Regions from separate parts of the Streptomyces sp. TM32 genome, predicted to be linked through region 1. Evidence: riboswitches for the same ligand, from Rfam matches in the RefSeq annotation. Region 1 holds a riboswitch; each other region holds the start of a gene.

Evidence for each region. A riboswitch is a leader RNA that binds a small molecule or an ion and turns the genes downstream of it on or off. The one in region 1 is predicted to bind thiamine pyrophosphate.
Region 2: another riboswitch for thiamine pyrophosphate. It lies ahead of thiO (glycine oxidase ThiO); the one in region 1 lies ahead of EST92_RS16640 (thiamine ABC transporter substrate-binding protein).
Region 3: another riboswitch for thiamine pyrophosphate. It lies ahead of thiC (phosphomethylpyrimidine synthase ThiC); the one in region 1 lies ahead of EST92_RS16640 (thiamine ABC transporter substrate-binding protein).

What each region holds. Positions count from the first base shown of each region.
Region 1 covers NZ_SDIG01000066.1:19,885-23,112, reverse strand. Annotated here, with positions in the region: gene EST92_RS16650 (chaplin) at 86-373, opposite strand; gene rlmN (23S rRNA (adenine(2503)-C(2))-methyltransferase RlmN) at 632-1,738, shown strand; TPP riboswitch at 1,772-1,892, shown strand; gene EST92_RS16640 (thiamine ABC transporter substrate-binding protein) at 1,994-3,097, shown strand; gene EST92_RS16635 (iron ABC transporter permease) at 3,151-3,228, shown strand, end outside.
Region 2 covers NZ_SDIG01000179.1:1,000-4,227, reverse strand. Annotated here, with positions in the region: gene EST92_RS27315 (Rv2175c family DNA-binding protein) at 1-79, opposite strand, end outside; gene EST92_RS27310 (FAD-dependent oxidoreductase) at 195-1,490, opposite strand; TPP riboswitch at 1,647-1,759, shown strand; gene thiO (glycine oxidase ThiO) at 1,757-3,010, shown strand; gene thiS (sulfur carrier protein ThiS) at 3,007-3,222, shown strand; gene EST92_RS27295 (thiazole synthase) at 3,228-3,228, shown strand, end outside.
Region 3 covers NZ_SDIG01000006.1:57-3,284, reverse strand. Annotated here, with positions in the region: gene EST92_RS02570 (YibE/F family protein) at 1-1,123, opposite strand, end outside; TPP riboswitch at 1,193-1,349, shown strand; gene thiC (phosphomethylpyrimidine synthase ThiC) at 1,343-3,130, shown strand.

The DNA of each region.
Region 1 (3,228 bases):
GCTGTCAGCGGGCGGCGCGTCGAGACGTAGGGCAACCGTCACGGGGCGGGCCTGTGAGACCGGGCCCCATCGGGCAGGCCGGCTCTCAGCGCCTGTGGCGGAACCCCTCGTCGTGGAAGCGATGGTGGTGAACATCGCCGTTGATGCAGGTGTTCCCGAAGGCCGGATTCAGCGCAGAGACGATGTTGATGGTGTTCCCGCAGACGTTGATCGGGATGTGGATCGGCACCTGGACGTTGTTGCCGGAGACGATGCCCGGGGACCCGACCGCGCCGCCGCCCGCATGGGCGTCGGCCGAGGCCACGCCGGCCATGCCTGTGACGGCCACCCCGGCAGCGACGGTTGCCACGAGTGCCTTCGCGATACGCGACATGCTCTCTCGTCCTTTCACGTATGACGTCAGATCACGCTCCCGCCCATGAGATACGGCAGGGGCTCGGATCAACGCGCGAATGACCGATATGTCGCGTAATGCTCACCGGACAGGTGAATGCGCGGAGTGCGTGCGGCCCTGGCGGTGCGACCGGGCCGTGCAAGCCGGGCCGACGAAGACGAAGGGCATCCGAGGGTGATCGTTGCCTCACCGCTCCCACCTGGGTCGGGTCAGATGATCTGCCACACTGGACCCACCATGCCTGCACCCGGAGAACTTACTTTCGTTGCGCCGCGCGGGGCCAAGAAGCCGCCGCGGCACCTTGCTGATCTCACTCCTGACGAGCGTCGCGAAGCGGTGGCCGCGATCGGGGAGAAGCCGTTCCGCGCCAAGCAGTTGTCGCAGCACTACTTTGCCCGTTATGCGCATGATCCGGCGCAGTGGACGGACATCCCGGCGGCGGCGCGCGAGAAGCTGGCGGGCGCGCTGCTGCCGGAGCTGATGAAGGTCGTGCGGCACATCTCGTGCGATGACGACACGACCCGCAAGACGCTGTGGAAGTTGCATGACGGGACGCTCGTCGAGTCGGTGCTGATGCGCTACCCGGACCGGGTCACCATGTGCATCTCCTCGCAGGCCGGCTGCGGAATGAACTGTCCGTTCTGTGCGACGGGGCAGGCGGGGCTGGACCGGAATCTGTCGACCGCCGAGATCGTGCACCAGATCGTCGACGGGATGCGTGCGCTGCGCGACGGCGAGGTGCCCGGCGGGCCGGCGCGGCTGTCCAACATCGTCTTCATGGGGATGGGGGAGCCGCTCGCCAACTACAAGCGGGTGGTCGGGGCGATCCGGCGGCTGACGGATCCCGAGCCGGACGGGCTGGGGCTGTCGCAGCGGGGGATCACCGTTTCCACGGTCGGGCTGGTGCCGGCGATGCTGCGGTTCGCCGACGAGGGCTTCAAGTGCCGGCTGGCCGTGTCGCTGCACGCCCCGGACGATGAGCTGCGGGACACGCTCGTCCCCGTCAACACGCGCTGGAAGGTGCGTGAGGTGCTGGACGCGGCGTGGGAGTACGCGGAGAAGTCCGGGCGGCGGATTTCGATCGAGTACGCGCTGATCCGGGACATCAACGACCAGGCGTGGCGCGGTGACCTGCTGGGCCGGCTGCTGAAGGGCAAGCGCGTCCATGTGAACCTCATTCCGCTGAACCCGACTCCCGGGTCGAAGTGGACCGCCTCGCGTCCGGAGGACGAGCTGGCGTTCGTGCGGGCCATCGAGGCGCACGGGGTGCCGGTGACCGTCCGTGACACCCGTGGTCAGGAGATCGACGGCGCCTGCGGGCAGCTCGCGGCCTCGGAACGCTGACCGCTCGCTGGTACTGTGTGATCGAACAAATGCACATTCCGACAGGGGAGCGCCACAGCGCTGAGAGTGCGGAAGCGCCGTAGTCCTACGGTGCCCGCAGACCCTTGAACCTCGCCCGGGTCATGCCGGGTAGGAAGTTCGGTCGTCACTCATGCTGTTGTGCCCTGCCCGAAGTTCCCTCCGTATGTCCGCGGATGTACGGAGGGAACTTCGGGCAGGGCCGCGTCTCGTCCTGGTCAGCCAGGAGGACATTCAGTGAGCACCACCACAAGGATCACCGCGGCAGGGCTTGCCGCTGCCATGGGCATGACCGCGCTGACCGCCTGCGGTACGTCGGGGGGCGACAGCGCGGACGCCAAGACCGTCACGCTGGTCAGCCATGACTCGTTCCTCATGTCCAAGTCCGTGCAGGCCGCGTTCGAGAAGCAGAGCGGCTACAAGATCCGGTTCCTCAAGGGCGGGGACGCCGGCAAGGCCGTGAACCAGGCGATCCTGTCCAAGGACAATCCGCAGGGCGATGTGTTCTTCGGCATCGACAACACCCTGCTCTCGCGGGGTCTGGACGAGGACCTCTTCAGCCCGTACGAGGCCAAGGGCCTCTCGCACGTCCCGGCCGATCTGCAGCTGGACAAGGCCCGGCACCGCGTCACCCCGCTCGACTACGGCGACATCTGCGTCAATTACGACCGCGGCTACTTCGCCCGGCACAAGATCGCGCCGCCGAAGACCTTCGACGATCTGATCAAGCCCCGGTACAAGGGGCTGCTCGTCACGGAGAACTCGGCGACCTCCTCGCCGGGGCTCGCCTTCCAGCTCGCCACCGTCGCCGCGTACGGCAATGGGGGCACCTCCCGGACGAAGTCTGGGGGAGGCTGGGGCAACTACTGGAAGAAGCTCAAGGCCAATGGCGTCGAGGTCGTCGACGGCTGGGAGCAGGCCTACAACCAGCGCTTCTCGGGGTCCGCGGCGAGCAAGGGCAAGGGGGACAAGCCGCTGGTGGTCTCCTACGCCTCCAGCCCGCCGGCCGAGGTGCTCGGGAAGAAGCCCGCGCCCCGGCAGGCACCGACCGGCGTCGCCACCGGCACCTGCTTCCGGCAGATCGAATTCGGCGGCCTGCTGAAGGGCGCGAAGAACGAAAAGGGCGGCAAGGCGCTGCTGGACTTCCTGCTGAGCAGGCAGTTCCAGGAGGACGAGCCGCTGCAGATGTTCGTCAACCCGGCCCGTGCGGACGCCAAGGTGCCGGAGCTGTTCACGAAGTACGGCGCCACGATCGACAAGCCGGCGACGCTGGATCCGGAGACGATCAGCAAGAACCGCGAACAGTGGATCAAGCAGTGGTCCTCGCTCGTTCTGAAGTAGCCCGCACCCGCGGCCGCGGGCCCGCGAAGGGGACGGCGGTGCGGCTGGGCCTGATGGCCGTGCCGCTCGCCTTCTTCGCGCTGTTCTTCGCCTATCCCGTCGTGGCGATCGTCGGGCGGGGGCTGAAGGAG
Region 2 (3,228 bases), on a different contig from region 1:
CGCCGAGCCGTTCGGCGATGTCGGGGAGGGTGAGCCAGGCGGGGACGAGTCCATCGATGTTTGCGTCAATCTCGGTCACAAGAACAAGCCTGCCACCTCGCACTGACAGCCGGTAGCCGGGCGTCGCCGTCGGGGGCCTGCTGCACACCGGAGGGTGACGGCCGGCTGCCGTCCGCGACCGTTGCGCGCCCCCGCTACAGCGCCGCGGCCTTCAGCGGTACGGAGGCGTTCGCGGCCCGCTCCCGGTCCAGGACGACCCCCCGCTCGATGAGCTTGCGCCCCTGAGCCAGGTCGCGCGGGCGCCCCACGGCCAGCAGCGCGACGAGCCTTCCCGCCCCTCGCCCGCCACCGCCCCGATCCGGCTGCGCTTCGCCCGGGCTCTCCGCACTGCGCAGCCAGAGCACCGACCAGGCGGCCCCGGTCGGGTCGCCGCGCCACACCAGTTCGTCGGCGTCGACGTGGTGGCCCGCGTACTGCACGAACCGGCCGAACTGCTCCGACCAGAAGTACGGGACGGGGTCGTAGACCAGCCCTTCCGTGCCGCCGCGGGCGATGTTCTCGGCGACCGTGCGGGGGCCCTGAAGGGCGTTGTCCCAGTGGTGGATGAGCAGCCGGCCGCCGTAGCGGGCCGAGGGGAAGGAGGCGCAGTCGCCGACCGCGTAGACATCGGGCACGGAGGTGCGCAGGCGGCCGTCGGCCAGGACGGAGCCGTCCTGCGGGGACACCTCGACGCCCGAGCCGGCCAGCCAGCCGGTCGCAGGCCGGGCGCCGATCCCGACGACCACCGCGTCGGCGGGCAGCGTCGTGCCGTCCTCCAGGGTGACCGCGCCGGGCGTGACGGACGCGACCCGGGCACCGGTGCGCAGCTCGGCGCCGGCGTCCGCGTACCAGCCGGTCATGTGGGTGGCCACTTCGGGCGGCAGGGCGCCGGCCAGCGGGCGGTCGGCGGCCTCGACGACGGTGACCGCACAGCCCGCTTCCCGTGCCGCGGTCGCGAACTCGGCTCCGATCCAGCCGGCCCCGACGACCACGATCTCGTGCTGGGCGGCGAGCACCGGCCGCAGCCGCTCGGCGTCGTCGAGGGTGCGCAGCAGATGGACGCCGGGTAGTCCCTCGCTGCCGGGCAGCATGATCGGGGCGGCGCCGGTCGCGAGGACCGCGTGGTCGTAGGAGATCGGGCCGTCGGCCGTCTCGACCTGGCGGGCCTCCGGCACCAGGCCGGTGACCGGGCGGTTGAGGCGGAGGTCGATGCCGAGCCCGGCGAAGTCGACGTCGAAGGTGGAGCCTTCGGCCTTGCCCAGCAGCACCGCCTTGGACAGCGGCGGGCGGTCGTAGGGCTGGTGGGGCTCGTCGCCGAGGAGCGTGATCGCGTCGCGCCACCCTTGTTCGCGCAGGGCGACGGCGGTCTGCACACCCGCGATTCCCGCGCCGACGATCACGACGCGCGGCGTGCGGTCAGGGGCCTGGGAGGACTTGCTCTGCTCGCTCACCTGATCACTCTAGGACGGTGGGCGGGGCCGTCCGCAGCAGCGCGCAAGGAGATCTCTGACACAGCGTCACACTCGCCCGGCGCGGTCCGCGGGCCCGTGGGCGCGCCGGAGGCGGCACCTTACGGCGCGTCGCGGCCCCGTATTAGGCTGACGGCCACACGCACTCGCGGGAGCCCGGACGCACCGGGCTGAGAGGGAGGCTGGCCGGCCTCCGACCGTACGAACCTGATCCGGGTCATGCCGGCGAAGGGAGGGGCTGGATGCCCATGCCACCATCTGCCGCACCGTCGCAGTCGTCCGCCAGGAGGCCGGACGTGCTCGTGCTCGGCGGCGGCCTCATCGGTCTGGTCACCGCCTGGCGGGCGGCCGGCCGCGGAATGTCCGTCGCGGTGGCCGATCCGGCGCCCGGTGGCGGCGCGGCCCGGGTCGCGGCCGGCATGCTGGCCGCGGTCACCGAGCTCCACTACGGCGAGCAGACCCTGTTGGGGCTCAATCTCGCCTCGGCACGGCGCTACCCCGAGTTCACCCAGGAGCTGGAGGAGGCCGGCGGGCAGCGGATCGGCTACCGGCGGTGCGGCACCCTGGCCGTCGCGCTGGACGCCGACGACCGCGCGCACCTGCGCGAGCTGCACGCCCTGCAGATCCGCTCGGGACTGGACTCGCAGTGGCTGACCGGGCGCGAGTGCCGCCGTCTGGAGCCGATGCTGGCCCCCGGGGTACGCGGCGGGCTGCGGGTGGACGGCGACCACCAGGTCGATCCGCGCCGGCTGGTGAGCGCCCTGCTCGTCGCCTGCGAGCGCGCCGGAGTGGACTTCCACCGCAGCCGCGCCGCCCGGCTGACGGTCGCCGGCGGACGGGCCACCGGTGCCGAACTCGCCGACGGGACACGGCTGTCGGCCGGTCAGGTCGTGCTGGCCGCGGGCAGCGAGAGCGGTCGTCTCGCCGGCGTCCCCGCCGAGGTGCTGCCGCCGGTGCGGCCGGTCAAGGGACAGGTGCTGCGGCTGCGGCTGCCGCAGGTGCCGGCCGGGAGCCCCGCCTTCCTGTCGCGCACCGTACGGGCCGTCGTCCGCGGCGGGCCGCTCTACCTGGTACCGCGGGCGAGCGGCGAACTGGTCGTCGGCGCCACCAGCGAGGAGCTGGGCTGGGACACCACGGTGACCGCGGGCGGGGTCTACGAGCTGCTGCGGGACGCGCACGAGCTGGTCCCGGGCATCACCGAGCTGCCGCTCGTCGAGACCTGCGCCGGGCTGCGCCCCGGCTCCCCCGACAACGCCCCGCTGCTCGGCCCGACCGCGCTGCCCGGCCTGCAACTGGCCTGCGGCCACTTCCGCAACGGGGTGCTGCTGACACCGGTCACCGGTGACGCGATGGCCGAGTCGCTGGCCACCGGGAGCCTGCCGGACGTGGCCCGCCCCTTCTCCCCCGCGCGCTTCTCCGCCACGCCCGGTCAGCACGGGGGGACTCCCCTCGCCGCCCCGGGGCCGGCGCGCACCCGTACCCCCCAGGAGCAGCCCGTATGAGCGCCCCCACCGTGTCCGTGTCCGTCAACGGCGAGGCCCGCGAGATCGCCGGCGGGCTCACCCTCGACCGGCTGGTCGCGACCCTGACCCCGGCGTCCTCCGGGGTGGCCGCGGCGGTCAACGACCTCGTGGTGCCGCGTGCCCAGTGGCCCACCACCCCGCTCGGCGACGGCGACCGCGTCGAGGTTCTCACCGCCGTCCAAGGAGGCTGACCCGCA
Region 3 (3,228 bases), on a different contig from region 1:
TCTGTGCGATCGAGAACAGCAAAAGCAAGGGCAGTGCCGCGCCCGCGTAAGCCAGCACGAGGGTGTTGACGACGGACGCGATGTGATCCCGGCCGATCCGCATCGCGGCGCCGTACAGCTTGCGCCAGCCGGCCGACGGGTCCGCCTCCTTGAGCTCCCAGACCGCGGCGGTCTGTGTCACGGTCACATCGTCGAGCACACCGAGCGATCCGATGATGATCCCCGCCAGCAGCAGGCCGCGGATCTCGATGTCCGGGAAGAGGCCGTGCACCAGTCCGGTGGTGTCGTCCGTATTGCCGGTCAGCAGCGCCCAGTTGATGAACACCGACCCGAGCAGCCCGATCAACAGCAGTGACGCCAGGGTGCCGAGCACGGCCACCGACGTGCGAGCCGTCAGCCCATGGCACAGATACAGCGCGATCAGCATGATCGCGCTGCCCCCCACCACCGCCACCACCAGCGGGTTGGAGCCCTGCAGGATCGCCGGGAGGATGAACAGCGTCAGGACCACGAAGCTGGCCGCCAGCGCCACCAGCGCGAGGACGCCGCGCAGCCGGCCGACGAGCACCACCGCGAGGGCAAAGATCGCCGCCAGCACCCACATCGGGACCGACCGGTCGACGTCGCTGACCGCGTACTGCAGTTCCTTCGGTGCCTTGGGGGAGTACGACACCACCACGTCCTGGCCGGTGGTGTAGTGGCGCAGGGCGTCCGGCGTGACCACCGTCTTGAAGGTGCGCCCGGCGTTCTCCCCCGTGGTGACCTCGATCGTCGCCTGCTGACAGGGCTTGCCCTTGTCCGCTCCCCCGGTCGGTGGTTGCCCGCCCGGCGACGGCGGCTGGGGTTGCTGCTCGGCATGGACGTCCGCGCAGTTCACCTCCGCCACTTTGGTCACTCTGGCCCGCTCGGTGGGCTGGTCGAAGCCGACACCGGACGGTTTGTGGGGTGGTGCACCGCCGGGCCAGAGCACGAGCAGACCGACGGCAACCGCGGCGGCGAAGGGGATCAGCACCGCCGCGATGACTCTGCGCAGATGCCGGGAGACGGGCGCGGCAGGACCGTGGCCGTGGGAGTGGCCGTGGGAGTGCGGCGCGGAATGGTGGTGGGACCCGTGAGGAGGCACCGCCCGATCATCGCAAGAAATCCGGGCCCCCTGTTCACCGTGGCGGACTGGCCGCTACCGTGGTGACACCTTTGCAATCGCGGGAGCTCGGAGCACCGGGCTGAGAGGGCGCTGACCTTCGTCCCAGCGGCGTTTCACGTGAAACGCCCATGGACGGAAGCCGCTGCGTCGACCGCCGAACCTGTTACCGGGTAATGCCGGCGTAGGGAGTTGGGTCATATGACTCTGCAGGATGCACGCACGCCCGAAAACGGTGCCGGCGACGGCAACGAGCCGCAGATCGGCTGGCACAAGGGCTATGTCTCCGGATCGCGCCCGGACCTTCGGGTTCCGGTGCGACGGGTGCATCTCACCAATGGCAAGGACGTGACGCTCTACGACACGTCAGGGCCATACACCGACCCCAATATCGAAACCGATGTCCGCCGCGGCCTGGCGCCGCTGCGGGAGAACTGGATCATCGGCCGCGGCGACACCGAGGAGTACGCGGGCCGCCCCATGCGTCCGGAGGACGACGGCCTCAAGCACACCTCCCCGCGCGGCGGCCTCAAGAACCTCGACGCGGTCTTCCCGGGCCGCCCCCGACAGCCGCGCCGTGGCCGCGACGGCGCCGCGGTCACCCAGCTCGCCTATGCGCGGCGCGGGGAGATCACCGCGGAGATGGAGTACGTCGCGGTCCGCGAGAAGGTCACCCCCGAGTTCGTGCGCGACGAGATCGCGGCCGGGCGCGCGGTGCTGCCGTCGAACATCAACCACCCGGAGATCGAGCCGATGATCATCGGCAAGAACTTCCTGGTGAAGGTGAACGCCAACATCGGTAATTCGGCGGTCACCTCCTCCATCGAGGAGGAGGTGGAGAAGATGACCTGGGCGACCCGCTGGGGCGCCGACACGGTCATGGACCTCTCCACCGGCCGCAACATCCACACCACCCGCGAGTGGGTGCTGCGCAACTCCCCCGTCCCCATCGGCACCGTCCCCCTCTACCAGGCGCTGGAGAAGGTCGACGGCAAGGCCGAGGAGCTGACCTGGGAGATCTACAAGGACACCGTCATCGAGCAGGCCGAACAGGGCGTGGACTACATGACGGTGCACGCCGGCGTGCTGCTCCGTTACGTCCCGCTCACGGCCCGCCGTAAGACCGGCATCGTCTCCCGCGGCGGCTCGATCATGGCGGCCTGGTGCCTGGCGCACCACAAGGAGTCGTTCCTCTACACGCACTTCGAGGAGCTCTGCGAGATCCTCGCCTCCTACGACGTCACCTACTCACTCGGTGACGGTCTGCGCCCCGGCTCCATCGCGGACGCCAACGACGAGGCGCAGTTCGCGGAGCTGCGGACGCTCGGCGAGCTGAACACCGTCGCCAAGCGGCACGGCGTGCAGACGATGATCGAGGGCCCCGGGCATGTCCCGATGCACAAGATCAAGGAGAACATCGACCTCCAGCAGGAGATCTGCGAAGAGGCGCCGTTCTACACTCTCGGCCCGCTGACCACCGACATCGCGCCCGCCTACGACCACATCACCTCCGGTATCGGCGCGGCGATGATCGCCTGGTGGGGCACCGCGATGCTCTGTTACGTCACGCCCAAGGAGCACCTGGGTCTGCCGGACCGCGACGACGTCAAGACCGGCGTGATCACGTACAAGATCGCGGCCCATGCGGCGGACCTGGCCAAGGGCCACCCGGGCGCCCAGGAATGGGATGACGCGCTCTCCGACGCACGCTTCGAGTTCCGCTGGGAGGACCAGTTCAACCTGGCTCTCGACCCGGACACGGCCCGTGCCTTCCACGACGCGACGCTGCCTGCCGAGCCGGCGAAGACGGCGCACTTCTGCTCGATGTGCGGGCCGAAGTTCTGCTCGATGAAGATCAGTCGGAGCATCACCGAGCAGTTCGGCGGGGAAGCGGACGCGACGCCCGAGGAGGTCGAGGCGGGGATGCTGGAGAAGTCCAAGGAGTTCGCCGCCGCAGGGAACCGGGTGTACCTGCCGCTGGCCGACTGACCCGGCCTCGCCGGTCGCGCTGTCCGGGCGGGGAAACCTCCTGTGTTCCCGCCCGGACAGCGTGGCCAGTTCCGGTGCGCGGCCACGCCGGACGACGA